Regions from separate parts of the Pseudomonas sp. SG20056 genome, predicted to be linked through region 4. Evidence: riboswitches for the same ligand, from Rfam matches in the RefSeq annotation. Region 4 holds a riboswitch; each other region holds the start of a gene.

Region 1 (7,837 bases), 830 kb from region 4:
CACGTTGCCCGGCAGCACCATGCGGTTGAAGCGCGACTCACCGACCAACATGTCCAGACCATGGCGGATAAATTGGTCGACGTAGCGATGGTAGTTGGTCAGCAGAATCCACGGCTGTACATGCCGCCAGTCGCTGCCGGTGTAATGCACCAAACGGCGCAGGGAGAAATCCACCCTTGCCGCGTCGAACAGCGCCAGCGGCAGCGGATCGGTGTTTTCCCAGTCGTACAGGCCATCGGCTGTACCGTCGGTGGCGGCGGACAGATCAGTGCTGGGGAATACCCGCGCCAACTCAGCGGCGGTTACCCCGGAGCCGGCCAGCTCATCGCCCTGCTCGACCACGTACGGATAAGGAATGTTCTGCTGGCTGATGCCCACTTCCACGCGCACGGTGAAGTCGTTCATCAGTGGCCGTAACTGCTCCAGCAGGTATTTGCGGAACGCCGCCGGGTGCGTGACGGTGACGCTGTAAGTGCCGGGCACCTGCACCTTGGCGTAGGCACGCACGGTGGTCGGCACTTCGCCCTGACACAGGTAAACCAGACGCAACTCGGGGTAGCGGAACTGGCACTGCTGAGCGGCATCTGGTTTGACGCGCTCTTTCAGGTAGCGCTTAAGCGCCTGACTCAAGCCCGTGGTCGCCTGCAGGTGCAAGGCGGCCAGACGATCCACTGCTTCTTCAGCGGTGTTGGCGACAATAAAGTCATCGGAACAAGGGTTCACAAGGCACCTTCCTGGCTGATCGGAATGGCTCTATCTTGCCCTGATCCGCCGCGTTTGCGATAGCGCGACGTTGCCCGCGCAGGCTACTTGAGCAGCGCTTGCAGATCCTCGGGCACAGCCTGCGGGGTCAGCGGGCCGACGCGCCGTGTGCCCGGATTTCCCAAGGGAAACAGCCCCAGCAACGACCCCAGGCTACCGGGAATGCGCAGCAGTTGTGCCAGGCCCTCGGCCCAATCACGCTGGCGCCAAGCCCAGGCAAGCATCCACAGGTGGCTGCGCAGGTGTTCGCTGAAATAACGCTGACCGAGAATATGCGCCCGCTCCAGATGGCGCAGCTCGGCTGCCGGATCAATACCGCGCTGGGCGCGGGACAGTTGGTATTCCTGCCAGAAGGCTTGTTCACGGGTCATGGCAACGCTCCTCTATTAAGCTGCGTCACCAGTCTGCAAGTGCGGGGCGGCCCCCAGGTCAAGCATCCGTTGCTAATCTTCTGTCAGCCAATTGCCTAAGGAACACTCATGCCGCGCGCGCTGCTCACCCTTGTGCTCTGTTTATTACCCAGTTTTCTGCTAGCCGATAGCCTGGATGGCCATTACCTGACCACGCTGGATGGCCAGCCAGCCGAAATGCACCTGCGCAGCCAGGGCCAGCAGGTCACGGGAGAATATGTGGAGGGTGGCAGGTTACGCCTGCAAATCAGCGGCAACTTTGACGGCCAGTTGCTCCGCGCGCAGATCAGCGAAGCGCAATCTGGGCAGCTGATTGCCAATATGAATGCCACCTACGCCAATGGCATGCTCAACGCTCATATTGCCGCACGTAACCCGACTACCGGGGCCACCCTGGAACGCAAGGCGCTGTTTCACCGGCAGAACCTCAGTGCAGCCGCAACCGCTCAAGCTAACAGCCCAAGCAACAACGCCACACGCGACCCGGCGCTGATCGGCACCTGGGTGCACGAAAAGATCATCAACAGCGGCGGCGCCAATTTCGCCTCCATGACCACCCAGATGATCCTGCAACTGCAGGGCGACGGCAGCGTTTCACAATGGACACGTAGCGTGGCAGGTGGCGCCGACTGGAACTACGACAGCCCTGGCGAGCTGCAATACAGCGGCCGCTGGCAGAGTAACAACGGCCTGTTGGAAGTGCAGATGCAGGGCCGCAGTGACTATCAGCCTGCCGCCTACTATCGCTTTAGTGACCAGTACCTGGTCACTGAGAGCAATACCGGCAAGCTGATCTGGCAGCGTCGCCAGTAATCAATCAGGCCGGCTGATGCAGACGCGTGTTGAACAGCGGCCCACGGCTATACGCGGACAGCGCCTTGGCAGCGGCCAGCACACCGAGATCAACCAGCGGTTCGATGAGGATCACGCTCATATAGGCCAGGCCGAAACTGCCCACGGCCATCAGGTTCTCAGCGGAGAAACCGTTGCCGTAGAACGCCCAGAAACCGACCCAAGCGACAATGCCGCCCTGATAGGCCGTCGACAGCGCCAGCGCCTGCTTGTAGGAGAGATCAACATAAGCAGTACCCGGTGCAATGATGCGCTTGGCCAGCACACTGATCGCCCACAGCGGCACCAGCAGCGTGGTGACGTTCATGCCGTACTGCGGCAGGTCAAACTGGGCAAACAGCAGCCCCTGCAACAGCAGGCCTGCGGCCAAACCAATCGCCGTTGCGCCAGCGCCAAACAGCAGCAACAGGGTCGAGCCGAGGATCAGGTGTACCTCGGAAACCCCGACCGCATGATGCGGAAAGACCTCGAAGAAGCAGAACACCAAGGCAGTGGTCAGCAAGCTACGCAAAGCCAGGGCGGCAGCGCCACCGTTGCTGCGTACGTTATCGAGGGCAAGTTTGGCGCAGAGGCCAAAGGCACCTGCGGCTGTTGCATAACTGAGGAAAATTTTGGCGCCAGTAACGACTTCTGGTTCGATGTGCATAGCGATTCCTGTACCGCGCCCACCGCGCGATGATCCGGATTGAGGGGATGGGCATAAGCGCCCGGCTTCGATGGCAGGTCTCCTGGCTCACGGCTTGATGCGCCACCCGCCTTCCCAACCTTACGGTCAGTGGCATCTGGGCGTCGCTCGCCGTTTACAGTTGCGGGGGCAGCCAGGGCATTGGCGACGAGCGCTTCACCCTGTTCCCTTTTCATCCAGTCGCACCACACGAGCTGGAACCATCGGCGGCCACCTTACCCGGCGGCCACGAGAAATGACAGAGGCCCGGCGTTTACCGCGCAGCTAGCCCAACGGACTCAGTAGCGCCTGACGCCGTATGACGCAAGCAAGTGAATACCGCACTGGCATTGGCGCACAGTTGCCCCTGGGCATCATGCAGCGTGGCCTGCACCGCGACCTGTCGCCCTTCGCGCTGCTGCACGCAGGCCTCGGTATGCAGCGGCAAGGCGGCAAGACCAATCGGGCGCAGGTAATTCACCTGCAGGCTGGCGGTCACGTAGACCTCCTCAGCACTAGCCTGCGAATACACCGCCAACCCCAACGCCGCATCGAACAGCGTGGCGGTGTAGCCGCCATGCACACCGCCGAGTGGATTGAAGTGCACGGCCGGCGGCTGACTGCTGAAGCTCGCCACCCCGGCGACGGCCTGCAGCAGGGAGATACCGTAATCCGCTGCAATATCGCCGGTCAGCCAGACCTTTAAGCGCTCAAACAGACTGCTGTGCATGTTCAGGCCTCAGATCAGGTGCGGCGTACTGCGCGCAACCAGCGCCTCGACATTCACCCCACGCGGCAAGGTGCCGTAGACCCGCCCGCCCTGCCCGCCCAGACGGCTGGCGATAAAGGCGTCCGACACGGCCGCATTACCGGCTTCCAGCAACAGCTTGGCCTGCAGCGCCAGGGCCACGTCTTCGGTGAGCTGACGGGCGCGATACTGAATATCGGCGGTGTCACGGAAATCCGCCTGCAATTGCGTGATATGGGCTTTCAACCGCGCTTCACCATGACCGTCGCCCAGCTCGGCAAACAGCGCATCAAGCACGCCCGGCTCCTTGGACAGTGCGCGCAACACGTCCAGGCACTGCACGTTACCCGAACCTTCCCAGGTCGAGTTGACCGGTGCTTCGCGGTACAGCCTTGGCAGGATGGTGTCCTCGACATACCCCGCGCCACCCATGCACTCGGCGGCCTCGTTGATCATGGCCGGCGCGCGTTTGCAGATCCAATACTTGCCCACGGCGGTGACCAGGCGGGCGAACTTGTCTTCCTGCTCATCGTGCGGGTTATCCAGCGCCTTGCCCATGCGCATGGTCAGCGCCAGGGCCGCTTCGCTTTCCAGGGCCAGATCAGCCAGTACGTTCTGCATCAGCGGCTGCTCGCTGAGTACACGACCGCCCACCTGGCGATGAGCGCAGTGGTGTGAGGCCTGGGTCAGGGCCTGACGCATCAGCGCGCTGGAGCCAATCATGCAGTCGAAACGGGTCAGCGCGACCATCTCGATAATGGTCGGCACGCCACGGCCTTCTTCACCAACCATCCAGGCCAGCGCACCGCGAAACTCCACTTCACTGGAGGCGTTCGACCAGTTACCCAGCTTGTTTTTCAGGCGCTGGATATAGAACTCGTTGCGCGTGCCGTCCGGCCGGTGGCGCGGTAGCAGAAAGCAGGTCAGGCCCTTGGCGGTATACGCCAGGGTCAGAAAGGCATCACACATCGGCGCCGAGCAGAACCACTTGTGCCCCACCAGCTCATAAGCCTGACCGGGACCACCGAGGCCCACCGGGTAGGCGCGCGTGGTGTTGGCGCGCACATCGGTGCCGCCCTGCTTTTCGGTCATGGCCATGCCGATGGTCGCGCCGCTTTTCTGCTCGATTGGCAGGTTGCGCGGGTCGTACTGGGTAGACAGAATTTTCGGCAACCACTTCTCGGCCACATCGGCCTGTAGCTTGAGTGCGGGCACGCTGGCAAAGGTCATGGTCAGCGGGCAACCGCTGCCCGCTTCGGCCTGACTGTGCAGGTAACTCATGGCGGCGCGTGCCACCTGGGCGCCGGCGCGCGGGTCGGTCCAGGGCATGGACGGCAAGCCATGCTCGATGGCTGCACTCATCAACTGGTGATAGGCCGGGTGAAACTCCACTAGATCGGCGCGATGACCGTAGCGGTCGTGGCTCTTGAACACCGGCTTGTTCTCGTTAGCGAGAAAGCCTGCGGCCATCAGCTCGCCGCCCGCCAGGCTGCCATACACATCCAGGCGCTGCGCAGCCCAGCCACCGCCAAAGCGCTTGGTCCACTCCTGCAGCGGCAGGTCAACGCGGTACAGGTTGGCACCGTCCAGCGGCGGCACCTGATTGAACACTTCATGGGTTTCGGCGTGTTGGCTGGCATTCATGGCTGAGGCTCCTCTACGGGCAATTGGGCGCCCACGGCGCGTAGACAAAAGGTGACCAGGGCCTGGCTGACTTCAGCCAGGCTGGGGGCGGGGTATCCGGCTTCACGGGCGGCACGCGCAGGCGGCGATAACGGGCCGACCAGGGCTTCGGCAATGGCGCCGACAAGGCAGGCTGCAACCAGGTTGATCTGCTGCACATGGAACACACCTTGGGCGACGCCCTCCTGCAGCAATTCGACGAACAGATCGGCATAGGCTTCGCGGTAGAGCAGGCGCTGCTCGTCGACTTCAGGATCAACCGGCTCGGCGATCAGGGCGAAGGCCAAGCGGCGACTGTCCCAGGCCCGCGCGGCAAAGCGCTGCAATCCCTCGGACAGACGCAGCACCGGGCTACCCGGCCCGCGTACGGTGGCGGCCAGGGCATCCACCTCACGCTGGCTGGCCACAGCAAACACTTCCGCCGCCAGCTCACCCTTGCTGCGCACATGGCGGTACAGGCTGCCGGTGGCAATGCCGACATCCTCAGCCAACGCCTGCATGGTCAGCGCAGCAAAGCCGCCCTCAGCTACGCGTGCCAGGGCGGCGCTGATAATGCGCTCCCGCAATGCTTGATCGCGGTCGATACGCAGGGCAGTGGTGCGATAGGCCATGGTCTGAATCCTGATTCACTATTGCTCAAGTGAATCAGGATTCAAAGTTTGGCTAAAGGGCGATTCCGGGCACAACAGCGGGCATATTGGCCAGCTGCTGGCGTATACAACCCATGCGATTAGGACTCGCGGCAGAGCACCCAGTCGTGCAATAGATTGCGCAGCTGCTCGAACTTCACCGGCTTGGCCAGGTAGTCACTCATACCGGCGGCCAGGCAGCGCTCGCGGTCGCCGCTGTGGCTGTGGGCGGTGATTGCCAGCACCGGCAGCAGCTGGCAGCCGGGCAGATTGCGCAGCGCCCGGCAGGTGGCAAAACCGTCCATCACCGGCATCTGGCAATCCAGCAATACCGCATCGATGGTTTCGTTACGCAGCACCTCAAGGGCCTCAGCGCCGTTATCGGCGGTACGCACCTGATAACCCAGCTTGAGCAGCATGCCGCGGGTCACCAGTTGGTTGATCGCATTGTCCTCGACGATCAGCACCGTGCACTGCTCTGGCGCGCGCAGCGCCGGGCCGGCGGCGCGTAGCACGACTGCGGCTGGAGTGGTCATCTGCACCGGCAAGGCCAGCGGCAGCTCCAGGCGAAAACAGCTGCCCTGCCCTGGCTGGGACTCATGACTGAGGTCGCCGCCGAGCAGGTCGACCAGTTGCCGGCAGATCGCCAGGCCAATGCCCAGGCCGCCGTACTCGCGGGTCATCGAGCCGTCCAGCTGCTGAAAGCGCTGATACAGCTTGCCGTCGGCCGGCACCGCGAAACCCACGCCACTGTCGATCACCTCGATGCGCAGCGGCAGAATATCGCTGGCCGTGCCGCCACGGCTGACCCGCACCCGCACTTCGCCATGCAGGGTGAACTTGATGGCGTTATCCAGCAGGCAATTGAGGCTTTGCACCAGCTTGTTGGCGTCGCCCTCAAGGGTGTCGGGCAGGCTGTCGTCCAGCTCCAGAATAAAGCGCAGGCCCTTTTCCTCGGCGCGCGGCGCGTACTGCGCACGCAAACCGTCGAACAGGCCACGCAGGCTGAACGGCTCGCGCCGCGGGTACAGGCGGCCGGCCTGCAGCTCGGTGAGAGCGAGAATGTCATTGACCATGCGCATCATGTCGCGGGCGGAGCTGGCGGCAGTGCGCTGGTAGTGCGCCAGCTCGCCATCGATCTCAAGCATTTGCATCAGTTCAAGCGAACCAATCACCCCGTTCATCGGCGTGCGCAGCTCGTGGGTGACGGTGGCGAGGAACTCATCCTTCAAGCGGTTACTGTTGGCCAGCTCCTGGTTAAAGGCTTCGAGCTTGAGCCCGGCTTCCTGCAGGATGCGCGTGCGCTCTTCCTTCATCGCATTGATGCGGTCGGCCAGGGCCAGCGAGAGCAGACCGACCTCCAGCGCAGAGCCGATCTGGCTGGCGTACATGGTGAGGAACATATTCGGCAGGTAGCCCAGCACCATCAGGGTGTTGATCATTCCGCCCGCAAGAAAGGCGGTCCAGGCGATGATGAAATAACGCGCCACACGCATGCCGCGCATCCAGGCGAGGATGCCAGCGCTGAAGATCACTACGGTAAAGCCCAGCGCCAGGTAGGTGGCCAAACGCAAAGACAGGGCATAACTGGCCGTCAGTGCCAGGGTCATAACCAGCACACCGGAGCCCATCATCAACAGCAGGGCGCGGTCGACCCAAGGGCTGTGCTCGGCGGTATGCAGGAAGCTGCGGGCGAACTGACACCCAAACAACGCGGCCGCACCAATCAGAAACGGCGTGGCGGCATTCGCCCACCAGGGGCTGTTGGGCCAGAAATACTCGATGGCCGCGCCGTTGACCGACAGCTGGTAAAAACCGAACGAGGCGATGTAGAGGATGTAATACAGGTAGCTGGTGTCGCGCACACTAAGGAAGATAAACAGGTTGTAGATCAGCATCACCAGCAGCACGCCGTAGATGATGCCCAGCACATAGATGCGCGCCGGCTGCTCTTCCAGGTAGGCATTGGGTGCCCAGAGGGTCAATGGTGCCTGGATCGAGCCCTGGCTTTCCAGGCGCAAGTAAACACTCTGCCGCTGCCCCGGCGGCAACTTCAGCTCGAACACATAGTTGTGTTGCTTGATCTCAC
Region 2 (7,837 bases), 740 kb from region 4:
AAGCTGGTGGAAATCGCCCCCAGCCCGGACCTGCCCGCTGCCACCCGCGCACAGATGATCGAGGCGGCGCTGCAACTGGCCGGCGCGGCGCACTACCAGGGCCTGGGCACCTTTGAATTTCTGCTGGACGCCGAACAACCCGAGCGCTTCTACTTTATGGAAGCCAACCCGCGTATTCAGGTCGAGCACACCGTGACCGAACAGGTCACTGGCGTCGATCTGCTGCACACCCAACTTAAACTGGCCGCGGGCATCTCCCTGCGCGAGCTGGGTTTGCTCACGCCGCCGGCCCTTAATGGCTGCGCGGTGCAGCTGCGGATCAATCTGGAAAGCATGAGCAGCGATGGCAGTACCCGCCCGGCTGCCGGCACCCTGACGGCCTACCAACCGCCCAGCGGCCCCGGCCTGCGCGTGGACGGCTATGGCTACGCCGGCTATCCGGTCAGCCCCAGCTACGACTCGCTGCTGGCCAAGCTGATTGCCCATGCGCCGGACTACCCCAGCACCCTGCGCCGCGCCTACCGTGCGCTGTGCGAATTCCGCCTGGAAGGCGTGGCGAACAATCTGCACCTGCTGCAAAACCTGCTGCGCCTGCCACAGGTCACGGCCTATAACGTCAGTACGCGCTTCGTTGAAAGCCAGCTGGACGCACTGCTGGCGGCCCAACCACAAGCCCATCCGCATCGCTATTTCGCCGCCAGCGCCGCGACCACCGCGCAAACCGCATCGGCAGTCGATGCACCACCCGGCTGCATGCCACTGGTCACGCCCAGCACCGGCGTGGTGGTCAGCCTGGAAGTGGGCGAAGGCGATGCGGTGGCCGTCGGCCAGAACATCGCCGTACTGGAAGCGATGAAGATGGAGTTCGTGGTCAAGGCCAGTCACAGCGGCATCGTCCGCGCGCTGGCGGTACAGGTTGGCAGCGCCGTCGGCGAAGGCCAGCCGCTGCTGTTTATCGAGCCCGCGGCGGTGGCTGCCGGGCAAGGCCAGAACGAGGAAAGCCTGGACCTCGACTACCTGCGCGCCGACCTCGCTGAAGTGCTCGAGCGCCACGCTATCACTCGTGACGAGCGCCGCCCACTGGCCGTGGCCAAACGGCGTAAGACTGGCCAGCGCACGGTGCGCGAGAACCTCGCTGAGCTGCTGGATGACGGCAGTTTTATCGAATACGGCGCCCTGGCCCTGGCCGCGCAACGCCGCCGGCGTTCGCTAGATGAGCTGATCGAGCAGAGCCCGGCCGATGGACTGGTAGCCGGTATCGGCACGGTCAACGCCGAAGCGTTCGGCAGCCAGGCGGCGCGCTGCATGACGATTGCCTACGACTACACGGTGTTCGCCGGCACCCAGGGCGTGATCAACCACAAGAAGACCGACCGCATGCTCGGTCTCGCCGCGCAGTGGCGCTTGCCCCTGGTGTTGTTTGCCGAAGGTGGCGGTGGCCGCCCCGGGGATACCGATTTCGTCGGTGTGGCCGGACTGGACTGCCACACCTTTGTCGGCATGGCCAAACTCTCCGGCCTGGTGCCGTTGGTGGGCGTGGTTTCGGGCCGCTGCTTTGCTGGTAACGCCGCCCTGCTTGGCTGCTGCGATGTGATTATCGCCACTGATAACGCGACTATCGGCATGGCCGGCCCGGCAATGATCGAAGGCGGCGGCCTCGGCAGCTTCAAGCCTGAGCAGGTCGGCCCGGTCAGTGTGCAGGGCCCCAATGGCGTCATCGACGTGCGGGTGTCCGATGAAGCCGCAGCAGTGCAGGTGGCCAAGCAGTACCTGAGCTACTTCCAGGGTGCGCTCAGCGCATGGGACTGCGCCGATCAGCGCGAGCTGCGCCACCTGATCCCGGAAAACCGTTTGCGCGTGTATGACATCCGCCAAGTGATTGCCACCCTCGCGGACAGGGACAGCGTGCTGGAACTGCGCCGCGAGTTCGCCCCAGGGCTGATCACTGCCTTTATCCGCATCGAAGGCCAGCCATTCGGCCTGCTGGCCAACAACCCAGCACACCTCGGCGGCGCCATCGACGCGGTTGCCGGCGACAAGGCTGCGCGCTTTATGCAGCTGTGCGATGCCTTCGATATTCCGTTGCTGTCGCTGTGCGACACCCCCGGCTTTATGGTCGGCCCGGAAGCGGAGAAGCAAGCCACGGTGCGCCATGTGTCGCGCATGTTTGTCGCCGCCGCCAGCCTGTCGGTGCCGTTCTTTACCGTGGTGCTGCGCAAGGGTTACGGCCTCGGCGCCCAGGCCATGGCCGCCGGCAGCTTCCATTCGCCGCTGTTTACCATCGCCTGGCCCAGCGCCGAGTTTGGCGCCATGGGCCTGGAAGGTGCCGTACGCCTGGGTTTTGCCAAGGAACTGGCGGCCGCGGAAGAACCCGCCGCGCGCCAACAGCTGTTCGACAAGCTTGTAGCTAAGGCCTACCAGAACGGCAAAGGCATCAATATGGCTAGCTTCCTCGAGATCGATGCGGTGATCGACCCTGTGGAAACCCGCGCCTGGCTGCTGCGCGGACTGAATGCCACGCCACGGCCGGCTGCGCGTGCAGGTAAGAAGCGCAGCGTCGATACCTGGTAATCCAGAGGATGCCGGACTGGCCGAACCATGTTTGGGCAGTTTCCGGCGCTTCGGGTAAACTGCCGCATCTTTTACACCTATAACGATCTGCCTGATGCCGACGACCTTCCACGAGATTCCCCGTGAGCGCCCGCTGACGCCCCTTCTAGACCGCGCCAATACGCCGGACGAGCTACGCCGTCTGGGCGAAGCCGAACTGGAAACCCTGGCCGACGAGCTGCGCCAGTACCTGTTGTATACGGTCGGGCAGACCGGCGGGCATTTCGGCGCGGGCCTCGGCGTGATCGAGCTGACCGTGGCCCTGCATTACGTCTTCGACACCCCGGATGATCGCCTGGTGTGGGACGTCGGCCATCAAGCCTACCCACACAAGATCCTCACCGGGCGCCGCGAGCAGATGGGCAGCCTGCGGCAGAAGGACGGCATCGCCGCCTTCCCGCGCCGCTCGGAAAGTGAGTACGACACCTTTGGCGTCGGCCACTCCAGCACCAGCATCAGCGCCGCCCTGGGCATGGCCATCGCCGCACGCATCCAAGGCAGCAAACGCAAGAGCGTAGCGGTGATCGGCGATGGCGCCCTGACCGCAGGCATGGCTTTCGAGGCGCTGAACCACGCCAGCGACGTCAACGCCAATATGCTGGTGATCCTCAACGACAACGATATGTCGATCTCCAAGAACGTCGGCGGCCTGTCCAACTACCTGGCCAAGATCCTCTCCAGCCGCACCTACGCCAGCATGCGCGAGGGCAGCAAGAAGATCCTCTCGCGCCTGCCGGGCGCCTGGGAAATCGCGCGCAAGACCGAAGAACACGCCAAGGGCATGCTGGTACCCGGCACCCTGTTCGAGGAGCTGGGCTGGAACTATATCGGCCCGATCGACGGCCACGACCTGCCGACCCTGCTGGCCACCCTGCGCAATATGCGCGACCTCGACGGCCCGCAGTTTCTCCATGTAGTGACCAAGAAGGGCAAGGGCTTCGCCCCGGCCGAAGCCGACCCGATTGGCTACCACGCGATCACCAAGCTGGAGCCTATCAACGCACCAGCAGCACAACCCAAGCAGGCCGCCGGCCCGAAATACTCCAGCGTATTTGGCCAATGGCTGTGCGATATGGCCGCGGCAGACCCGCGCCTGGTCGGCATTACTCCAGCAATGAAGGAAGGCTCGGATCTGGTGGCCTTTAGCGAGCGCTATCCCGAGCGCTATTTCGACGTAGCCATCGCCGAACAGCATGCGGTGACCCTGGCGGCCGGCATGGCCTGCGATGGCGCCAAGCCGGTGGTGGCGATCTATTCGACCTTCCTGCAGCGCGCCTACGACCAACTGATTCACGACGTGGCTGTGCAGCACCTCGACGTACTGTTCGCCATCGACCGCGCCGGCCTGGTCGGCGAAGACGGCCCGACCCACGCTGGCAGCTTCGACATTTCCTACCTGCGCTGCATCCCCGGCATGCTGGTGATGACGCCGAGCGATGAAAACGAGCTGCGCCGCATGCTCACCACCGGCCATCTGTTCGATGGCCCGGCAGCGGTACGCTACCCACGCGGCAGCGGCCCGAATGCGGCCATCGAGCCTGGCCTGGAGCCACTGGAAATCGGCAAGGGCATCGTTCGGCGCCAAGGCAGCCAAGCGGCCCTGCTGGTATTCGGCGTACAGCTGAGTGAGGCGCTCAAGGTGGGCGAGGCACTCGACGCCACCGTGGTCGATATGCGCTTCGTCAAACCGCTGGATGAGGCATTGGTACGCCAGCTGGCGGCCAGTCACGAACTGCTGGTGACCATCGAAGAGAACAGCGTGATGGGCGGTGCCGGCAGTGCGGTCAGCGAGTTCCTCGCCCACGCTGGCATCCTCAAACCCGTGCTGCATCTGGGCCTGCCGGACTATTACGTCGAGCACGCCAAACCGGCGCAAATGCTCGCTGAGTGCGGGCTGGATGCCGCCGGTATCGAAGCTTCCGTCCGTGCGCGCCTCGACAGCGTTTCTGCATGAATACCGCTCATCCAGAGCTAAATCAGGCTTGCTTGTAATTCATCCAACCGCGCATTAAGGTGCGCGGCGTTTTACTTCCGCCAAGGTGCGCCCTTCCACAATGAAGCGGCGTTAAACGGGAAGCCGGTGCGTTCTGAGGAACCATCCCGGCGCTGCCCCCGCAACGGTAATCGACCGCAGAACCGTTCTGCACGTCACCTCAACGCCACTGGGTTATCCCGGGAAGGCGAGGCGGCGCACGTCGAGAGCCCGGAGACCGGCCTTGCTGGATGTGACTGGTGTTGCGGAGGGCATCACCGTCAAGCTCAGGCTGCGTTCGCGCGCCCGTTCTTGCCCCTGCCCTCCTCAAAAGTCGTTCGACCTTTTGAGGATTCTCTACGTGAAATTGTCCCGTCTTGCCCTGGCTGTGGCGCTGATGCCGCTGGCTACTCATGCAGATCCACTTGAGTTGCAGCCATTGGTTGTGACCTCCGGGCGTCATGCCGAACCGGTCCAGCAGACTACAGCTGCAACCACAGTATTCACCCGCAAGGACATAGAACGCCTGCAAGTGCGTAGCGTGGCTGAGTTACTTGAGCGCGTACCCGGCGTCAGTGTCAGCCGTACCGGCGGCGCAGGCAGCCAGACCGGCCTGTTTGTGCGCGGCACCTCAACCGCGCAAACCCTGGTTCTGGTAGACGGCCAACGTATTTCTGCCGCGTCCAGCGGCACCAGCAGCCTGGAGTTTCTCAGCCCGGAGCAGATCGAACGCATTGAAGTCGTGCGCGGCGCGCGTTCGGCGCTGTATGGCTCCGATGCCATCGGTGGCGTCGTACAGATTTTCACTCGCCAAGGCAGTGGCGACGGCCTCAAGCCTTATGTGCGCCTTGGCGTCGGTAGCAACCAGACCTTCGAGCGCAGCCTTGGCGTGTCCGGCGGCGACGCGCGGACTCACTTCAACCTGGGGGCTGCACTCGATGAAACCCAGGGGATCGACGCCACGCGCGATAACTTCGGTGCCAATGGCGATGACGATGCCTACCGCAATAAATCGCTGAGCCTGAATCTCTCGCATCGCTTCAATGACGATCTGAAGATCGGCTTCAGCGCCCTCGACCAGCGCGGCCAGAGCGAGTTTGAGGACATCTTCAGCACGTCACTGCCCACTACGGACTTCCAGCTCAGCAGCCTGTCCAGCTACATCGATGCCAATCTCAGCGAAGCCTGGAATAGCCGCCTGGAAATCGGCCACAGCGAGGACAAGCGCGACACTGGCAACGACCAGCCACAGGCTGGTGCGGACTCGCTCTACAGCTTCAACACCTATCGTGACTCGGCTAACTGGGTGAACACTCTGACCCTCAGCGAGCGCCACCAGGTGCTGTTTGGCGCCGACTGGTACGAAGACCGTCTGCGTAGCGACACGGACTTTGTCGAGGACTCGCGCTGGAATCAGGCGGCATTTATTCAGCACAGCTACAACGCCGAATACTTCTTAACCGAGCTAGGTCTGCGTCATGACAAGAACCAGCAGTTCGGCAGTAAAAACACCTGGAACGCCGCACTGACCGTGCCATTCAATGACGACAACGACCTAATCCTGTCCTACAGCGAAGGCTTTCGCGCGCCGACCTTCAACGACCTGTACTACCCCGACTTTTGTTTCGGCGGCTTTTGCTCCGCGAGCGCCAACCCGGACCTGGAGCCAGAAACATCCAAAAGTTATGAGGCACAGTGGCGCAGCCGCTACAGCGAAACCGGCACCCTGGAACTATCGCTGTACCGTATCGACCTGCAGGACGCGATTGTTCTCGACCAGAACTTCATTCCGCAAAACGTGCAGACCGCTCGCATAAACGGGTTCGAAGCGGCGCTCCAGCAGGAACTGTACGGCTGGCAGGGCAACCTGACACTCGCGCTGATCGACCCACGGGATCGCGACACTGGCCACACTCTCGCACGCCGCGCCAAACGTACGCTGAGCCTGGATTTAGACCGTCCGTTCGGTGACTTTTCAGTAGGCGCCAGTTGGCGCGCAGTCAGCGGCCGCTATGACGACGCCGCCAATACCCGTGAGCTGGGGGGTTACGGCCTGCTTAGCCTGCGCGGCAAATGGCAAGCGACCAAGGAAGTGGCATTCGACCTGAAACTGAACAACCTCTTCGACAAGGACTATGCCGAAGCGACCTACAGCACCACCAACGGACGCTTCGGCTACAACAGCGAAGGCCGCACCGCGCTGTTTGCCGTGACCTGGACACCTCAACCTTGAGCCGTCAGCTAGGCGCTCAATAGCCCCCAAGAGAAAGCCCCGCCAAACGCGGGGCTTTCTCTTAGTGCGCCTTGCTCAATACCTCACACAGACGGTCGATGGCAGCCAGCATCTGAAAGCTCGGCCGCTCCAGACCTGCATCCGGCACCAACCACAGCTGCTTGCGCTCAACTGCCGTCACGCCCGGCCAGATGCGCCAGGCGTCCAGCTGCCCTTGCACGCCAGCCAAAATCACTTCTGGGTTCGCTTGCAGCACGGCCTCCACGCTGACCTGCGGCGCAGGCAAGGTGAGCTCGGCAAAGATATTCTCGGCTCCACAGATACGCAGGGCGTCGCTGATAATCTGCTGGCCGCCAATGGTATACAGCGGCGTATCCCAGACCTGATAGAACAGCCGCAAAGGCTGCTCACGCTGATAGCGCTGACGCAACGCGGCCAAGCCGCTATTGAATTGCTGACGCAGTTGCCGGCCCTGCTCGGCACGGCCGATACGCGTGCCGATTTCGACGAAGTTCTCCGCCAGATCAGCCAGCTTGCGCGGTTCGACGATCAGCAGGGGAATCCCCATACGTTGCAGCTGTTGGCGTTGCGCACTGCTGATGCTGTCGGGCCAGAGCAGCACCAGATCGGGTTGCAATTCGAGCAGACTTTCCAATTCAAGCTGGCCATACCGGCCAACCGAAGGTAGCTGCGCGACCACTGCCGGGCGCTCGCCGCCATCGAGCAGGCCAACCAGCAGCTCGCCCGCGTCCAGCTCCAGCATGATTTCCGTCAGCGATGGCGCCAGAGTCACTACCCTCTCGACCGCTGCGGCGGGCAACGCCAGCAACAGCAGCAAACAGAGAATGGCGGCGCGCATCAGCCGAGTTGGCGAGGAATGCGGTAGAGATACAGCAGAACGATGCTGGAAATCGCCAGAAGGATCAGCGCAATCGCTTCCAGGCCAGCGAATACCGCAATGGCGGCAATCCAGGCCGGCAGCGCCGCACCGAGAAAGGCCAGGCGACGGACACGTGCCAGTT
Region 3 (7,837 bases), 1.9 Mb from region 4:
CTCGCCGTTTAACAAACCGAGCATCTGCCCGCTGGCGCCCTGCTTGTCGGTCAGTTTGTCGAGCAGGTAAAGCATGCCACCGCACTCGGCGTGGATCGGTTTGCCTGCCTCGTGGTGAGCGCGGATTGCCTCGGCCATAGCCTGGTTGGCTTCAAGTTGCTCCAGATGCAGCTCTGGGTAACCGCCGGGCAGGTACAGGCTGTCGACATCCGGCAACTGCTCATCTGTAAGCGGCGAAAAGAACTGCAATTCGGCACCCAGTTCGCGCAGCAAATCGAGGTTGGCCTGATAGAGAAAGGCAAAAGCGCTGTCGCGTGCTACGCCAATCCGCACATCCTTGAGCAATTGCGCGGGCCTTGCCTGCTCTGGTGCGGCGAAGCTGACTGGCGGCGGCAGACTGGTATCGGCACTGGCAGCCAAAGCATCGGCGGCGGCGTCCAGACGGGCATCCAGGTCGAGCAGTTCGCCCGCCTGAACCAGGCCGAGATGGCGGCTCGGTAAACCGACCTCGGCGCTGCGTGGTAATGCGCCGTACCAGCGGATCGAGGCCGGCAGCACATCACGCAGGATCTCGCCATGCCGCACACTGCCAACCCGGTTACCGAGCACGCCAGAAAACGGCAGATCCGCCTGGAAGGTCGCCAGGCCATGCGCCATGGCGCCGAAGGTCTGCGCCATGGCCGAACCGTCGATCACCGCTAGCACCGGCACACCAAAGTGCCGGGCCAGATCGGCTGCCGAAGGCGTACCATCGAACAGGCCCATCACCCCTTCAATCAGAATCAGGTCAGCCTCACCCGCCGCCTCCCAGAGCAGACGACGGCTCTCGGCTTCACCGACCATCCACAGGTCGAGCTGATACACCGGCGCACCGCTGGCGCGAGCGAGAATCATCGGGTCAAGAAAGTCCGGGCCGCATTTGAACACCCGCACGCGCTTGCCCTGGCGTGCATGCAAGCGCGCCAAGGCCGCGGTGACCGTGGTTTTACCCTGACCGGAGGCCGGTGCCGCGATCAATAACGCGGGGCATGAGCGGGCGCTGTTCAAAACTCCACACCCTTCTGCGCCTTAACCCCGGCCTTGAACGCATGCTTGACCAGGCTCATCTCGGTCACGGTATCCGCGGCCTCGATCATGCCCGGCAACGCGCCCCGACCAGTTACTACCACATGCTGTAGCAGCGGCCGCGCCTCGATATCGGCGAGCACCGCGTCGAGTTCCAGATATCCGTATTTCAGAGCGATATTCAGCTCGTCGAGCACCACCAGACCGATGGCCGGGTCATTCAGCAGCTGCGCCGCCACCGTCCAGGCTTCGCGCGCCTTGTCGATATCACGCTGGCGATCCTGGGTCTCCCAGGTAAAGCCCTCGCCCATCACGTGGTAGCTGACTTCATCGGGAAAACGGCGAAAGAAGGCTTCTTCGCCAGTGCTGGCTGCACCCTTGATAAATTGCACCACGCCCACCTTGAGGCCGTGGCCCAGGGCGCGGGCGACCATGCCGAAGGCGCTGCTGCTCTTGCCCTTGCCATTGCCGCTGTGCACCAGCAGCAGGCCATACTCATCCTGGGCCTGGGCAATCTTTTCATCGATAAGGGCTTTCTTGCGGGCCATGCGCGCCTTGTGCCGGGCGTCACGTTCAATCGATTCAGTCATCGCACTGCTCCACCGCCACAGGGCGATCTGGCTTGAAAAAGCATGCGGGGATAGGGAAAGCGCGGGCCTGCGCACAGCGCACACCACACGCCAGCCATCGCCCTCCGCGATGCCGTGGACTGCAGCAGGCCGGTCTCCGGGCTTGTGAGCGAGCCGAATGGCTCACGACCGCACCTTCCCATGCATCACGCACAGTGGCTCTTGCGGCGTTTGACTCACTTACCGTTGCGGGGGCAGCGTCGGAATAGCGGGCGTTCACACGCACAGCGCACCGACTTCCCTGTTTCACCCCGCACACGCAATGCGTTGGGGGCACCTGCTACAAGGCGCGAAGGTTAGAGAGTTCATGATTAAGCGTCAAACGAATGCGCCATTTGGCGCAGACTGCTTAAGCCACCAGGATTACTTGGCCTGACACTTCATCTCGGGCGAGCCATAGCCCCACACCACGCTCGCCTCACCCTGGTGCTCCCAGAATGATTCGTTGCGCCCCTGATATTTGCTGCCGCTGGCTGCAGGTTGCTGGTACATCAGCGCCACGCTGTCAGCAAACTCGGCCAGCAGGGTCCCAGGCTCGGTGGGGTAGTAGGTGACGATGACTTCCTTGGCTGGCAGGTCATCGCATTGAAAATGCACCGGACCGGTCCCTTTCAGTAACGCGTAGCGCGCCTGCAATTCGGCAATCCGCAGGCGATAGCTCTCGGCTACACACTGCTCACGGTCAGCGGCCTTCCAGCAGTCATTGCGGCCTTTTATCCAACCTCTCTGCTCAGCCTTGAGTACAGGAGGATGCTGATTTTCGGCCTTGGCCGAAGCCTGCTGATAAACACTCGCCATTTTCTGATCAAGTTCGGCCAGAGCAGGCGTCTGACAAATCAGCTCCTCGATACTGCCAGCCGCTACCTTGGCACAGCTGAACGCTGGCTCAGCCGCCTGCAGGGTCGCTAACGGCAGGCCGAGCAGAGCCAAAATGGCAAAACGCTTAGGGGTGAACATGCTGATTCCTCATTCGCTATCCGTTGGTTTTTACTAGCCATATCCAGACTTACATCCTGCTGGCACCAAGCTGCATGTTTCGTCACTTAAGGCCAGACCAGAACACCTACCACTGCCCCTTGAGTACCCGCCGGGTTGCTTCACGTACCGTCAGCGGGTAGTCAGTATTCATGTACCAGACTGCCGGGTGCTCGGTGACAGAGAGCGCCCGCTGATCCGGCGGCAGGTTGGTACGCAGCAGCAAGATCACATCACTGCTGACCCAGGGGTGACGGTACCAGTAGTGATGCCCGACGATATCAAAGCCGCGCTCGCTGCTATTACCGGACACATCCAGCAGAGTGACATTGTTCAAGTGCCGCCTGCGGGTGAACTGGTGCAGGCTCTGCTCGGCCCGACTGCTGCCAATCCGTGCGCCACCAGGCATCAGGCGCTGCGCGTAATCCAGTGCCTCGTCCTGATCGGACACAGTGATCATCACCTGCTCAGCGACGCGACTGATTGCCGGCAGACGCCCCTCAAATACTTCCTCGGGGACATCCGCAGCGGCAAACACCACTGCGCCAATCCGATAACGCGCCTGCAACTGCGCGGTATTCAAATCCGGATGACGATTCTGGAACGTCTGCAACGCCAGAGATGCCACGCGCCCACCGGCGCTATAGGCGATCAGGTTGATCCGCTCGGCAGCGGTATGCCGCGCCAGCAGTTCGATCAACTGCGCCAACGCCTGGCTAGAATCACGAGCGCGATTCACATCAATGCCGAGCAGATAGCTGGCAATGTTCTGGTGTGACGGCCAGTCGAACGCCAGACCGACAAAGTCGCGCCCGGCAAAATGTACCAGCTCGCCCGTCAGTTCACAGGCATTGGCGAAATCCACCTTGGCACCATGCACATAGATGATGATTTCCTTGTCGCGGGCGTTGTCCAGCGCCAGGTTGATCGCATCGACATAGCTCTGCACCGGCGGCGCCAAAGGCACATCAATCGGCCGCAGCACCGGCAGTACCGCTGTTTGCTGAGCCGCAATCAGACTCAGTGGCAGCTCACGCGCGCGCAGCTCGCTAACCGAAGCCGAATGCAATTGCGACCAATCACTCTGCTGGTCGCCCAAACGCACCTGGGCACGCCCCAGTTGCAAGGTTGGACTGACGCGATTGCCATAGCCCACGCCCTCTGGCGCCCGGGTAGTGGCGTAGAACAGTGCCACATCGGGCACCCGTTCTGCCGGTGACAAATGGGCGAAAGGATCGATAGCAGCCTGGTGATAAATCACCGGCGTGCTCATCAGCATCAGCGGCGTTGGCCCAGCACAGGCGCCCAACAGCAGAGCAAGGCATACACATGACAGCGCGCGTAAACAGGTCATCGGCAGTCGCCACTACTAAGGGGTCAGAAGGTCATCACAAACAAGCAGCAAGCCTAGCCGCGATTCAATGTCTGGGCATAAAGCCCGCCGGCTTGCTGGCCAGCCACTCAACAAACGTACGTAGGCGTTCGTCGCTGAGCAGGCTGTCGCGATTGTTATAGGTCAGCGCCAGCTCCTTTTCGCTGAACAGCCGGTGGATCTGATTGTGGCAGGCACGGCAGACCCAGAGCGTGGCGCTGATGCGCTCGCTTTTGCCGAAGCGCTTCTGCACATAAACCTTGTTGTGCAGCGCCTTGGGGATCAAATGGTGACGCGTCAAAGCGGCCGCACGGGCGCAGAGCTCGCAGGCATCAGGTTGTTCGGGCAGACGAATCGGTTCAGGCATACGGGTTCAGCGTTTACGGCACAGGCTCAAACCGTCGCCCAACGGCAACAAGGACAGGTCGAGGCGTGGATCATCCCGCAGCGCCAGGTTAAGCGCCTGAATGGCTCGGGTGTCGTCGCTTTCGGGGTTCTGCTCAAGCACACGTCCGCTCCACAGGGTATTATCGAACAGGATCAGTCCACCCTGGCGCACCAGGCGCAGGGCATGTTCCAAATAGGCTGGGTAATTGGCCTTGTCGGCGTCGATAAACAGCAGGTCGATACTGCCAGCCAAACCTTCAGCTTCTAGCTCCGCCAGGGTCTGTAGCGCCGGCGCCAAACGCTGTTCGATACACCCACTCAATCCCGCTTCGCGCCAATAACGCTCGGCAGTGGCGTTGTACTCAGCGGGGATGTCGCAGCAGATCAGTCGACCACCTTCGGGCATGGCCTGGGCCATGCAAATGGCGCTGTAGCCGGTAAAGGTGCCCACTTCGACAATCCGCCGCGCGCCGGTCAACTGCACCAGCAAGGCCATAAACTGCCCCTGCTCAGGGGCAATCTGCCAACGCGCCGTACTCAGCTGTGCGGTTTCCTCGCGCAGACGTTTGAGCAGCGGTGTTTCACGTAGGGAAACATCCAGCAGATATTGATACAGGGCGGAATCGAGATTGAGCGTTCGGTTGGTCATGCCTACTCCCTCTGCAAACCAAAGCTGTCAGGGGTTGCGCGCCAGTTCCGGGGTGAACACGCGCTTGGCATTCAGGTAGGTGCGCTGCCAATACGTATTGCTCAGGCTGTCCAGGCGTACGGTGCCGCCGCTTGAAGGTGCATGAACAAAACGGCCATCGCCGACATAGATGCCAGCATGGCTAACCTGACTGCCGCCATTGGTGGCGAAGAACACCAGATCACCACTTTGCAGGCGGTCGCGGCCGACGGTTGGGGCGCGCATGCTGATCAGCTCGCGGGTCGAACGTGGCAGTTTAATGCCCGCCGCATCGCGGTAGACATAGCCAATCAGACCGCTGCAATCAAAGCCGCCATCCGGGGTATTGCCGCCGTAGCGATAGGGTGTGCCGACCAGGCCGAGGGCGCGAAACAGCACATCTTCAGCATTGCCGTTAAAGCTGCTGTGGGGCGCTTGCACGACGGGTTGCGGGATTGGTGCAGGAGCACGACTGGAGCAGGCGCTGAGCAGCGCGACAACAACCAGCAGACTGAAACGGGCGAGAGCGGTCATGGATAAGGCGATCCTGAGCCGAGATGCGCCCTACTCTGCCGACTTGCGCACCACAGAGCAAGCTTTAGATTAGTTTTGCCTGGTAAGGCATTGAAAACTATCGAGATGCATCAAATACGAAAAGCTGGAAAGCGGCTGCACAACCGGCAGCCGCCGTCCGCAGGCTCAAGGATGGCGTGTCACGCTGTCACTGGGAGCCAGCGCCAGGGCACGTTTGGCCTCGATAAAGGTACGCGACCAGTAGCGATCATCCAGGCTATCGACCCGCACGCCGCCGCTGCGGCTGCTGCTGGAGTGGATAAACTGGTTATCGCCCATATAGATACCGGCATGGCTGACGCGATTACGGCCATTGGTGCTGAAGAACAGCAGATCGCCCGGCTCCAGCTCATCACGCGATACCAGCGGGGCGTCGATATTGATCATGTCGCGGGACGAGCGCGGCAGTTTCATGCCCAGCTCTTCCTTGAACAGATAACCGATAAAGCCGCTGCAATCGAAGCCGGATTTCACCGAGCTGCCACCGTAACGATAGCGGGTACCCACCAGCGACAGGCCGTGAGTCAGGATGCTGTCAGCCAGTTGCGGCAGTTTGTAGGATTTGTCTTCAGTGAAGTCGCCCAGAGCCGCTTCTTTGGCTTGTTCGTCAAACTCGGCAAGTTCTGTCGAGGAGAACACTGCAGGCTGGGTTGCCAGCTCCGGCTGTGGGGCATGGTTGGCGCAGGCGGCCAAAACCACGGAGAGTGCGATAGGCACGAGGGGTGCGAGGCGTTTGAGCATGGGCACGACCGTGTCGGTGAATTTCACAAGAGCGCGACTATGCCCTCTATAGCATGCATTTGCAAATTCTATGGCTCTAAATGTGACTCAGTAGTTCCGGCAAAACATCTAACGCCCGCCCTTGCAGATGCACGGTCACCCGAGCGCTCAGGTCGGTGCGCTGCGGGTTGATCTCCACCGTAAAGCCGCCTGCCTGCCGTGCACGCAGCAGCGGTTCGACGATATACGGGAAGCTCGCGCTGGTGCCGATACTGATCACCACCTCAAAGCCTTTGCGCACTTCAGCATAAAGCGTGTCGATAGCCTGTTCTGGCAGCATTTCTTCGAACAGCACCACGGGCGGACGCAGCACCCCGGCGCATTGCCGGCATTTGGGCGGCAGCGGCCGATCGAGATGTTCTGCCAGCTCGGTATCGACAGCGCCACAGGACTGGCAATACAGCGGCGCCAGCTCGCCATGAATCTCGATCACCCGCTCCATCGGACTACCTGCAGCGCGGTGATAGCCGTCGATATTCTGGGTCAGCAGCCAGCACTGCGGCTTTCTGCGCTGCAGCTCGGCAATCGCGTAATGCCCTGCGTTGGCCTGAGCGCCCAGGCAGGCCTTGCCCAGCTCCGCCAGGTATTTCCAGCACAGCGCCGGATCACGCTGCAGCATCGAGCCGGACAACGCCGCCTCAATCGGCAAACCTTCAGCCGTGTGACCGTTATACAGGCCGCCGAGGCCGCGATAGGTGGGCAAACCGGAGTCGGCGGACAACCCGGCACCGGTAATCAGCAGGATACGTTCAGCCTGCTTGAGCTGCTCTGCGACTTGCTTTATCGCCCGCTGCATAGCCAAACCCTCAGTGGTTGACCGTATGCGCCAGCATCACCGACAGCTGGCACAGCGGCCGCCCGCTCTGCTCCTGCCATTGGTTAAACGCCGCCTGCACGGCGGCCAGCTCTTTCAGGCTGGTCGGCACCTTATCGATAATATTCTGCGCCTTCAGCGCGGCAACCATGTCATCACTAGGGACGAAGGTGTCCTTGCCAACCATGCGCAAGAACCGCGGTGCGGACAGCCCGCCTAACTGACAGCCATGTTTAGCCAAATACTTCCATAGACCAACGATATCGCTCACGGGCCAATCAGCAATCAGCGCACCAAAACTGCCCTTTTCCTTTTGCACATCAAGGATGAACTGGGCATTGCGCGGCACACTCTTGAGCTTGCCCAGATGACGGATGATGCGCGCATCCTGCATCAGGTTTTCCAGACGCTCGGCGCCCATCAGCACCACTTTCTCCGGATCAAAACCAAAGAACACCTGCTCGAATGCAGGCCACTTGGCATCGACCAGGCTGTGCTTGAGGCCCGCGCGGAACACCCTCAGGCTGAGCACTGAGAGGTAGCGATCATCACTGATCGCGCGCAGCTCATCAGCA
Region 4 (7,837 bases):
ATCACTCTTTTGTAAAAAAATCTCATATAGAACCCTGTCGGCACCCTCTGCCGATATATTTGAATAATCATAATCAAACTTATCGTTTCGGTATCTCAAGCCCTTTCTATAAGAAACAGGCGTGGGAGTGCCATCGAACTTCGACCATTTCTGGCCCCAGGCAGAGTTTATCAAGCAATCTGCCCTAAATAGTCGCTCAAAAATTGAACCTATTTGAGGAAAGTATGCTACGCCAGCAACAATCCCTTTGTGTTCGTTGGCATAATGCGCCCACATTAGAAGATTTTCTTTACTTTCAGTGAAGCTGATTACACCTATGTGGTGCATCCTCAAATCAACATACTGCGAAAATTTCAACTCGCCAAACTTCGGATCCCAAGAAGTTGGCTCATCAAAATGGCTGGCCATTTCATCTAAACTTTTACGACAGAATGCCGCCTCAAAAGGATCATTCAATACGCTTGGTTGCGAAAGACGAATAAATCCCTCATCGAAAAAGTCACGAGGTTCGCTCATGTATTTAAAGAGTTGCTTCAATGGCGCCTCTTCTTAATATTTCGAAAACATAATTATAAGTAGCTGGCACATGTGAGGTGATTCTTACACCATTTGTGTCGTATTACATCCGTGGCTCACCTGTAACCCCAGATCTAATTTAGCCGATCACTCAAAACGCGACATGGGGCTGATGGAAAAGCGACAAAAGTAGACGGGAGGTTACGAAGTCGTTGGCAACGTGTCCATATCCTGTGCTGGCGGGAGCGTTATTGTCCGCGAGAGACCGCTTTGGCCGTTTTCAGCCCACCACTTGATGCCGGCGATGGGTATCGCAGGCTTAACCCATCCTACGACTGTGGATAACTCCGCGGCGTATACACCCACTCCCCACCCTCAGCACGCGGAAAGCGGCAGGTCTGACTGGAGCCGATTATTACCAGAGTGCGCATATCGACCATCTCTGGGGTGAGTTCTCCGAGGGTGAGTGTGCGCAGGGTTTCGCCGGGGCGGCCGATATCGCGGCCTAGCACCACCAGGGTTTCCGGGGTGCGTTGCTGGCGGATGATCTCCAGCGCAGCGCCGAGCTGCCAAGGGCGGGCTTTGGAGATGGGATTGTAGAAGGCCATCACCAAGTCAGCGGCGGCGGCGTGGGCCAGGCGTTTTTCGATAATCGCCCAGGGCTTGAGGTTGTCCGATAGGGAGATCAGGCAGAAGTCGTGGCCCAGTGGTGCGCCGGCCTTGGCTGCGGTGGCCAGCGCAGCGGAAACGCCAGGGAACACCTGCAGGTCGACCCGCTGCCATTCTGCGTCGGCTGATTCATGCAGGGCTTCCAGCACGGCGGCGGCCATGGCGAACACCCCAGGGTCGCCGGACGACACCACCACCACGCGCCGCCCGCTGGCGGCTAGCTCAAAGGCATGGCGGGCGCGCTGCATTTCTTCGCGGTTATCGGTGCAGTGGCGCACCTGCTCCGGGCGCAGCGGGCCGGCCATATTGATATAGGTTTCGTAGCCGAGCAGGTCCTGCGCTTCATCCAGCGCCTGGCGTGCGGCGGGCACCATAAATTCGGCGGCACCGGGGCCGAGACCAATCACCGTCAGGCGGCCACGGGGCCGACCGAGCTGATTGGCGTCGATGGGTGCAGCGGCCAGCAGCAGGCGCAGGTTGGCGTGCTGGCTGTGCAGCGGCGGCAGTTGCTGCGCGTCGTCGATAAAGCGCAGCGGTAATTTGAGTTGTGCGGCGGCGTGGTGCAGCTCGGCTTTGGCCATCAGTTCTGGTTCGGCCAGCAGGCAGGCCAGGCTTTGCGGTGCCAGGTTGCTGGTTTGCAGCGCCTGCTGCAGTTCGCTAAGTAAATCGGCGCCGGCATGCTCGACCCATACAGCGACTTGCTGCGGATGGATCAGCAGTTCATCGGCATTGGCCGCGCGGCTGTGCGGGCTGATATGGATAACCCGGTTGGCGTGGTTATCCACCGGCAGTTTGGCCTGAGCCAGCCAGGGCGCGTCGCCTTCGATACGCACGGCCTGGCCGCCGAGTAGGTCGCTGACAAAACCCTTGCCTTGCTCAAGATCGGCCAGCACATAGCCGGCCGGCGGCTCCAGCAGGCAGGTGCCAAAACGCAGTTCGCCGCTGGTGGTGATCGCCGCGCTGACCTGCAGGTGCGCGGCAAGCTCCCGCGCCATGCGGTTGACCCCGCCCAAGCCGCCAAGCAGCGGCACCACGGCGCTGCCATCTTCGGCCACGGCCAGCACCGGCGGTTCGCTGTCTTTCTCGCCGAGCACGGCGGCCAGGCTGCGAATCACGATACCGGCGGCACACAGCACGATCAGCGGCGTACCGGCGCGGTAGAGCGTGCGCAGGGTGTCGCCAAAGTCTTCATAGGTGCGCTCAGCGTCCGTCACTCGGCTGTGCAGGCCGTGGATCTCAGCCTGTGGATACAACGCCTGGATGCGCCGTGCGCAGGGCAGGGCGGAGGGGCCGAGGATAATGATGGCGGGGACGCTGGTCATAAGGTGTTCCATCTGTTCTGTGGGAGGGGCTTTAGCCGCGAGCTACATAAGGCATGTCGCTGCTAAAGCGGATCGCCGTCCGGCCCCTCCCACGGGTTATTTGCAGGCGGTTAACCGCGCCATTTCTCGCCGGGAATCACGATCATCGAGAAGTACGGTGAAGACATTGGCTCCACTTCATCCAGCGGCACGATGCGCTGGTTGCCCATGGTGGCGCGTTCGACGTAATGGGCGCGCTGGTCGATGCCCAGCTCCTGCAGCACACGGCGGACTTTCTCGAAGTTGCGCCCCAGCTTCATCACCACGGCGGCCTCTGCATCTTTCAAGCGCTGCTTAAGCTCGGCTTCGGGCAGCACGCCGGAGAGCACGCTCAAGGATTGGTTGCGGTACACCAACGGGGTGCCGAGCACCGAGGCGCAGCCGAGCATGGAGCACACGCCGGGCACCACTTCCACGTCGTAACGGTCGGCCAGGCGGTCGTGCAGGTACATATAGGAGCCGTAGAAGAACGGGTCGCCTTCGCAGATCACCGCCACGTCCTGGCCGGCGTCGAGCCGGGCGGCGATCTGCACCGCGCAGGTGTCGTAGAAGTCGCTGATCACATCTTCATAGCTCAGCGGCGTGGCGAGTTTTTCCGTGGTCACCGGATAGACCAGCGGCAGGCGCTGCTGCGTGTCCGTCAGGTGCTGTTCGATGATGCCGAAGGCGTTGCCGCCCTGGCCCTTGTTGGCTTTGGCCTTGGCCACAAAGTAGCCAACCACGGCGGCCGATTGCAGCAGGCGCAGGGCCTTGAGGGTGATCAGCTCCGGGTCGCCGGGGCCGACGCCTATGCCGAGCAGGCGGCCTTTTTGCACAGTCATCACTCCACCTCCGTGGCCAGGGCGTTGACCGCCGCCACCGCCATGGCACTGCCGCCGCGACGGCCACGCACAATTACATAGGGCACGCCACGGCTGTCGGCAGCGAGAGCGTCCTTGGACTCCGCCGCGCCGATAAAGCCCACTGGCATGCCGATAATCAGCGCCGGTTTCGGCGCGCCGGCGTCGAGCATTTCCAGCAGATAGAACAGCGCGGTGGGGGCGTTGCCGATCACCACCACGCTGCCTTCCAGGTGCTCGCGCCAGTGTTCCAATGCAACTGCCGAACGGGTATTGCCCAGCGCGCGGGCCTGCTCGATCACGCCGTCGTTATGCAGGGTGCAGATCACCGGGTTGTTGGCGGCCAGGCGCGGACGGGTGATGCCCTCGGCGACCATCCGCGCATCGCAGAGAATTGCCGCGCCCTTGGCCAGGGCGGCGCGGCCGGCAGCACCGGCCCCGGCGGAGAAGCGCAGATCCTGCACCACATCGACCATGCCGCAGGCGTGGATCACGCGCACTGCGAGTTTTTCCAGGTCTGCCGGGATCGCCGACAGGTCGGCCTCGGCGCGGATGGTGGCGAAGGACTGGCGGTAGATTTCCTGGCCGTCGCGGATGTACTCAAGCATCGCTGTTTCCTGTTGCGCAGTGGGCGGCGAACCAGTCGCCGGCCTCGTCGATAGTCATGGCGCTGGCCAGCAGTTGGCCGAAACCGGCCGCCTCGGGCGTGCGTTGATAGAGCTGGTAATGCCCGGCGCTGCTGGCCAGCAGGGTAAAGGGCGCGGTATGCGCGGCGGCGCAGGAGCGCGGGCAGGCGCTGAGATGCACGTGCGGCCGTGCGCTGCTGGCGCCTAGGCGCTCGGCGAGATGCAGGGCATCGGCCTTGCTGTCGGCCAGGCCTTTGCCGCAGGCGCTGGAGCCGGTGCAGGCGATCAGCTGGCTAAGCGGTTCCTGTGCATCGATCAGCAGGCCCAGTTCGGCCAGTTTGTGCAGCAGGTTGTCTGCCGAGCGCTCGGGGATATTTGGCAGCAGCAGGCCCTGCCAGGGCGTCAGGCGCAGGCTGGCATCGCCGTGCTGCTCGGCCAGATCGGCCAGGGCGTTGAGTTGTGCGGCGTCGATTCGACCCAGACGTGAAGCGGCGGCAACCATGCAAAGGGCGTTTTGCTGCTGTGGATAAATGCCCATCGGCGCGCGTGGGCTGACTGGTTTGTGTTGCCAATCGGTCGGTGGCGCCTGAACGGTAAAGGGCAGGCGCGTTTGCAGCTGTTGCAGCAGTTGGTGGGCGGGAATCACGCTCAGCAGCTGGCGCATCCGGCTGTGTTCGCTGCCAGCCAGTTCGATAAACAGCCTTAGCAATTGTTCCACCAGCGGCATGACTTGCTCAGCCTCGACCACGCCCAGCGGCCGGTCAGTCGGGCAGCCGGCCAGGCCAAAGGCCAGTCGGGTTGGCGTGCCAGGCAGGGCGCTTAGCCAGATATCGTGGCGGTGTTCGAGCATGGCCAGGGCTTCGCCGCCGTCCAGCTGCAGGGCGAACTTGGCCGACAGCCCATGCAGCGCCGGGGTGTTTTGCAGCAGGTCGAGCAGCGCGGCGGCCAGCGGGCGGGTATCGAGCAGGGCCTGCGGGTCGAGGCCGGCGGCGGGGCTGAGCAGTAGGTTGCGTACATCGTCGGAGGCTGGGTTGCTCGGGCCAAGGCCGGCGGCGAGCAGGCGTTCGATCAGTTCGGTCTGTTGGCCTGGCAGTACGCCGCGAATTTGCAGATTGCTGCGGTTGGTCAGCTCCAGCACACCGCTGGCGCAGCGCTCGGCCGCCTCGGCGATGGCGCGAGCCTGCTGACTGCTGAGTACGCCGCCGGCCAGCTTGACCCGGCAGATGCCGCCATCCAGCGCCTGTACGATGCGCAGCAGGCCGGGGCACGCGCTAGGGCGTGGGTCGGGCAGGTCGGCGGAGGTTGGACAGTCGTGCAAAAAGGGTCACCAACAACAAAGACGCGGCGACCGAACCAGCGAAATCCGCCCACAGGGGATTTCATGGCATCGGTACACCCCGCCCGATGTTGGCACTCGCGACTAGCGTCGTCGGCAGGTCTCCTGGCTGACAGGTCATCATCTGGCGCGGCCTTCCCAGTTTCCCAGTGGCGCAGTTGCGGCAGACTCGCTGTTTACAGTTGCGGGGGCAGCTCGGTCACGATCAGCGGATCGCTCCGGATTCCCTCTTAGGCCCCTCGCACCATGGCGGTGGGCACCGACGAAGGCTGTATTATGCCCGCTTTGTTTGATGCGCTGACACCCTAGCTTGTCGGGCGGGGGCAGAGGAGTGGGTATGACAGCCTGGTTAACCCTGGTGGGCATTGGTGAAGACGGTTATGCCGGCCTGGGTGAGGCGGCGCGTCGGGCGCTGGGCGAGGCGCAGTGGATTGTTGGCAGCCCACGGCAGCTGGCGCTGTTGCCCAGCAATCTGCCAGGGCAGCACGAACGCTGGCCGAGCCCCTTTAGCCTGGAGCCGGTACTGGCGCGGCACGGTACGCCGGTGTGCGTGCTGGCCAGCGGTGATCCGCTGTTCTATGGCGTGGGTGCGAGCCTGGCGCGGCAGCTGCCGGCTGAGGAATTGCAGGTGTTCTCTGCGCCCTCATCCGTCTCACTGGCTGCTGCTCGCCTGGGTTGGCCACTGCAGGACGTGACGGTGCTGTCGCTGGTGGCGCGGCCGTTGGCGGCGCTGCAGGCGCAGATTTTCCCCGGCGCGCGGCTGCTGCTGTTGAGCAATGACGGCGACAGCCCGGCGGCGGTGGCCGAGCTGCTGCGTGAACGCGGTTTTGGTCCCAGCCGTTTGACCGTTCTGGAGCACCTGGGCGGCGATCAGGAACGGCGCATCGATGGTCTGGCCAGCGATTGGGCATTGCCGCGCGCGGCCGACCTTAATTTGTTGGCAATCGACTGTGTGGCGGGCGCTGAGGCGCGCCTGCTGCCGCTGACGCCGGGTTTGCCGGATGATGCCTATCAGCACGATGGCCAGCTGACCAAGCGCGACGTGCGCGCTATCACCCTGGCGCGCCTGGCGCCGCAACCCGGTGAGCTGCTCTGGGATGTCGGTGCCGGCTGCGGTTCCATCGGCATCGAGTGGATGCGCGCGCACCCCAGCTGCCGGGCGCTGGCCATTGAGGCTGATGCCGGCCGTCAGGCGCATATCCAGCACAACCGCGATGCTCTCGGCGTGCCGGGTCTGCAACTGGTCGCCGGCCGCGCGCCCGAAGCTTTGGCCGGATTGGCTGCGCCGGATGCGATCTTTATCGGTGGCGGCGTGACCATCCCCGGCGTGCTGGAGCAGTGCTGGGCCAGCCTGAAACCGGGCGGGCGCCTAGTGGCCAATGCCGTGACCCTGCAAAGCGAAGCGGCACTGGTGGCCTGGCGCGAGCAGGTGGGCGGTGAGTTGACCCGTATCAGCGTGGCCCAGGCGCAGCCGTTGGGCGGTTTCGACACCTGGCGCAGCGCCTTGCCGATCACTCTGCTGGAGGTGCGCAAGCCGTGAGCCCGCGCATCCTGCTGCTTGGCGGCACTACCGAGGCCTTGCGTCTGGCGCGCCGTTTAAACCCCGAAGCCATCTACAGCCTGGCCGGGCTGGGTCGGGTGCCGGATGACTTGCCCTGCCAGGTGCGCGTTGGTGGCTTTGGCGGGGCCGAAGGATTGGCGGAGTTTATCCGCGAGCAGTGCATCGAACTGCTGTTGGATCTGACCCACCCCTATGCCGCACAGATCAGCGCCAATGCCGTCCGCGCCGCCGAGTTGAGCGGAATCGCCTGCTGGGCGCTGCGTCGTCCCGGCTGGCAAGCCGGCGAGGGTGATGACTGGCGTGAAGTGGATAACTGGGCCGGTTTGGTCGAAGCCCTGAAGGATTTCCGCCGTCCGCTGTTTACCCTGGGCCGCGAGCCGCTGGAACACCTGCACGAGATACCCCTGCATCAGCACTGGACCGTACGTTGTCTGACGGCCCAGCAAGGCGTGCCGCGTGCCGAGATTATCGGGGCGCGCGGGCCGTTCGCGCTGGACGAGGAACGCGCGTTATTCGCTCGCCTGGGCACCGATGTGCTGATCAGCAAGAACAGTGGCAGCCAGTCCACCGAGCCGAAATTGCAGGTGGCGCGCGAGTTGGGTTTGCCGGTATTGCTGCTGCGCCGGCCGCTCTTGCCGAGTGTGGACCGCGAGTTTGTTAGCCTCGAAGCGCTGACCGAGGCGCTGCAGTTATAGGGCAAGTTGGCCGCCGAGCGGTTGCCCCCCAAGGCAAAAAATCCCCTGTTAGACTGCCGCCCCGCTTTGGAGGCCGCCATGACCACGTCCGTTTCCCCTTACGCCCGCATTCTGTTTGTCGGCCCTGACCTGGCCGAGGGCGCGTTTGCTGAGCTGTTCCGCCGGCGCTTGGCTGAGCTGCGCGGGGAAGCGGCGTTGGCCGATATCGTCGATACCAGCGCAGGCTATGCGCCG

Evidence for each region. Region 4 has a riboswitch for cobalamin ahead of cobG (precorrin-3B synthase). Riboswitches for the same ligand answer to the same signal wherever they lie in the genome.
Region 1: it holds a riboswitch for cobalamin, as region 4 does, so the genes downstream of both, RHP75_RS17250 (energy-coupling factor ABC transporter permease) here and cobG (precorrin-3B synthase) in region 4, are expected to answer to the same signal.
Region 2: it holds a riboswitch for cobalamin, as region 4 does, so the genes downstream of both, RHP75_RS03450 (TonB-dependent receptor domain-containing protein) here and cobG (precorrin-3B synthase) in region 4, are expected to answer to the same signal.
Region 3: it holds a riboswitch for cobalamin, as region 4 does, so the genes downstream of both, cobO (cob(I)yrinic acid a,c-diamide adenosyltransferase) here and cobG (precorrin-3B synthase) in region 4, are expected to answer to the same signal.

What each region holds. Positions count from the first base shown of each region.
Region 1 covers NZ_CP134499.1:3,617,872-3,625,708, forward strand. Annotated here, with positions in the region: gene amn (AMP nucleosidase) at 1-723, opposite strand, end outside; gene RHP75_RS17240 (DUF3703 domain-containing protein) at 807-1,133, opposite strand; gene RHP75_RS17245 (hypothetical protein) at 1,242-1,985, shown strand; gene RHP75_RS17250 (energy-coupling factor ABC transporter permease) at 1,990-2,670, opposite strand; cobalamin riboswitch at 2,725-2,929, opposite strand; gene RHP75_RS17255 (PaaI family thioesterase) at 2,963-3,418, opposite strand; gene RHP75_RS17260 (acyl-CoA dehydrogenase family protein) at 3,428-5,080, opposite strand; gene RHP75_RS17265 (TetR/AcrR family transcriptional regulator) at 5,077-5,730, opposite strand; gene RHP75_RS17270 (7TM diverse intracellular signaling domain-containing protein) at 5,850-7,837, opposite strand, start outside.
Region 2 covers NZ_CP134499.1:703,269-711,105, reverse strand. Annotated here, with positions in the region: gene RHP75_RS03460 (carboxyl transferase domain-containing protein) at 1-2,571, shown strand, start outside; gene dxs (1-deoxy-D-xylulose-5-phosphate synthase) at 2,666-4,564, shown strand; cobalamin riboswitch at 4,631-4,844, shown strand; gene RHP75_RS03450 (TonB-dependent receptor domain-containing protein) at 4,944-6,815, shown strand; gene RHP75_RS03445 (cobalamin-binding protein) at 6,877-7,674, opposite strand; gene RHP75_RS03440 (MFS transporter) at 7,674-7,837, opposite strand, start outside.
Region 3 covers NZ_CP134499.1:1,903,658-1,911,494, reverse strand. Annotated here, with positions in the region: gene RHP75_RS09270 (cobyrinate a,c-diamide synthase) at 1-1,047, opposite strand, end outside; gene cobO (cob(I)yrinic acid a,c-diamide adenosyltransferase) at 1,044-1,655, opposite strand; cobalamin riboswitch at 1,765-1,990, opposite strand; gene RHP75_RS09260 (MliC family protein) at 2,058-2,651, opposite strand; gene RHP75_RS09255 (alpha/beta hydrolase) at 2,758-4,023, opposite strand; gene RHP75_RS09250 (hypothetical protein) at 4,088-4,408, opposite strand; gene RHP75_RS09245 (class I SAM-dependent methyltransferase) at 4,415-5,077, opposite strand; gene RHP75_RS09240 (C40 family peptidase) at 5,105-5,629, opposite strand; gene RHP75_RS09235 (C40 family peptidase) at 5,795-6,409, opposite strand; gene RHP75_RS09230 (NAD-dependent deacylase) at 6,486-7,244, opposite strand; gene RHP75_RS09225 (DNA-3-methyladenine glycosylase I) at 7,255-7,837, opposite strand, start outside.
Region 4 covers NZ_CP134499.1:4,444,121-4,451,957, reverse strand. Annotated here, with positions in the region: gene RHP75_RS20975 (DUF2971 domain-containing protein) at 1-537, opposite strand, end outside; gene cobJ (precorrin-3B C(17)-methyltransferase) at 846-2,507, opposite strand; gene RHP75_RS20965 (precorrin-2 C(20)-methyltransferase) at 2,618-3,370, opposite strand; gene RHP75_RS20960 (precorrin-8X methylmutase) at 3,367-3,993, opposite strand; gene cobG (precorrin-3B synthase) at 3,986-5,329, opposite strand; cobalamin riboswitch at 5,425-5,626, opposite strand; gene cbiE (precorrin-6y C5,15-methyltransferase (decarboxylating) subunit CbiE) at 5,685-6,887, shown strand; gene RHP75_RS20945 (cobalt-precorrin-6A reductase) at 6,884-7,603, shown strand; gene RHP75_RS20940 ((2Fe-2S) ferredoxin domain-containing protein) at 7,682-7,837, shown strand, end outside.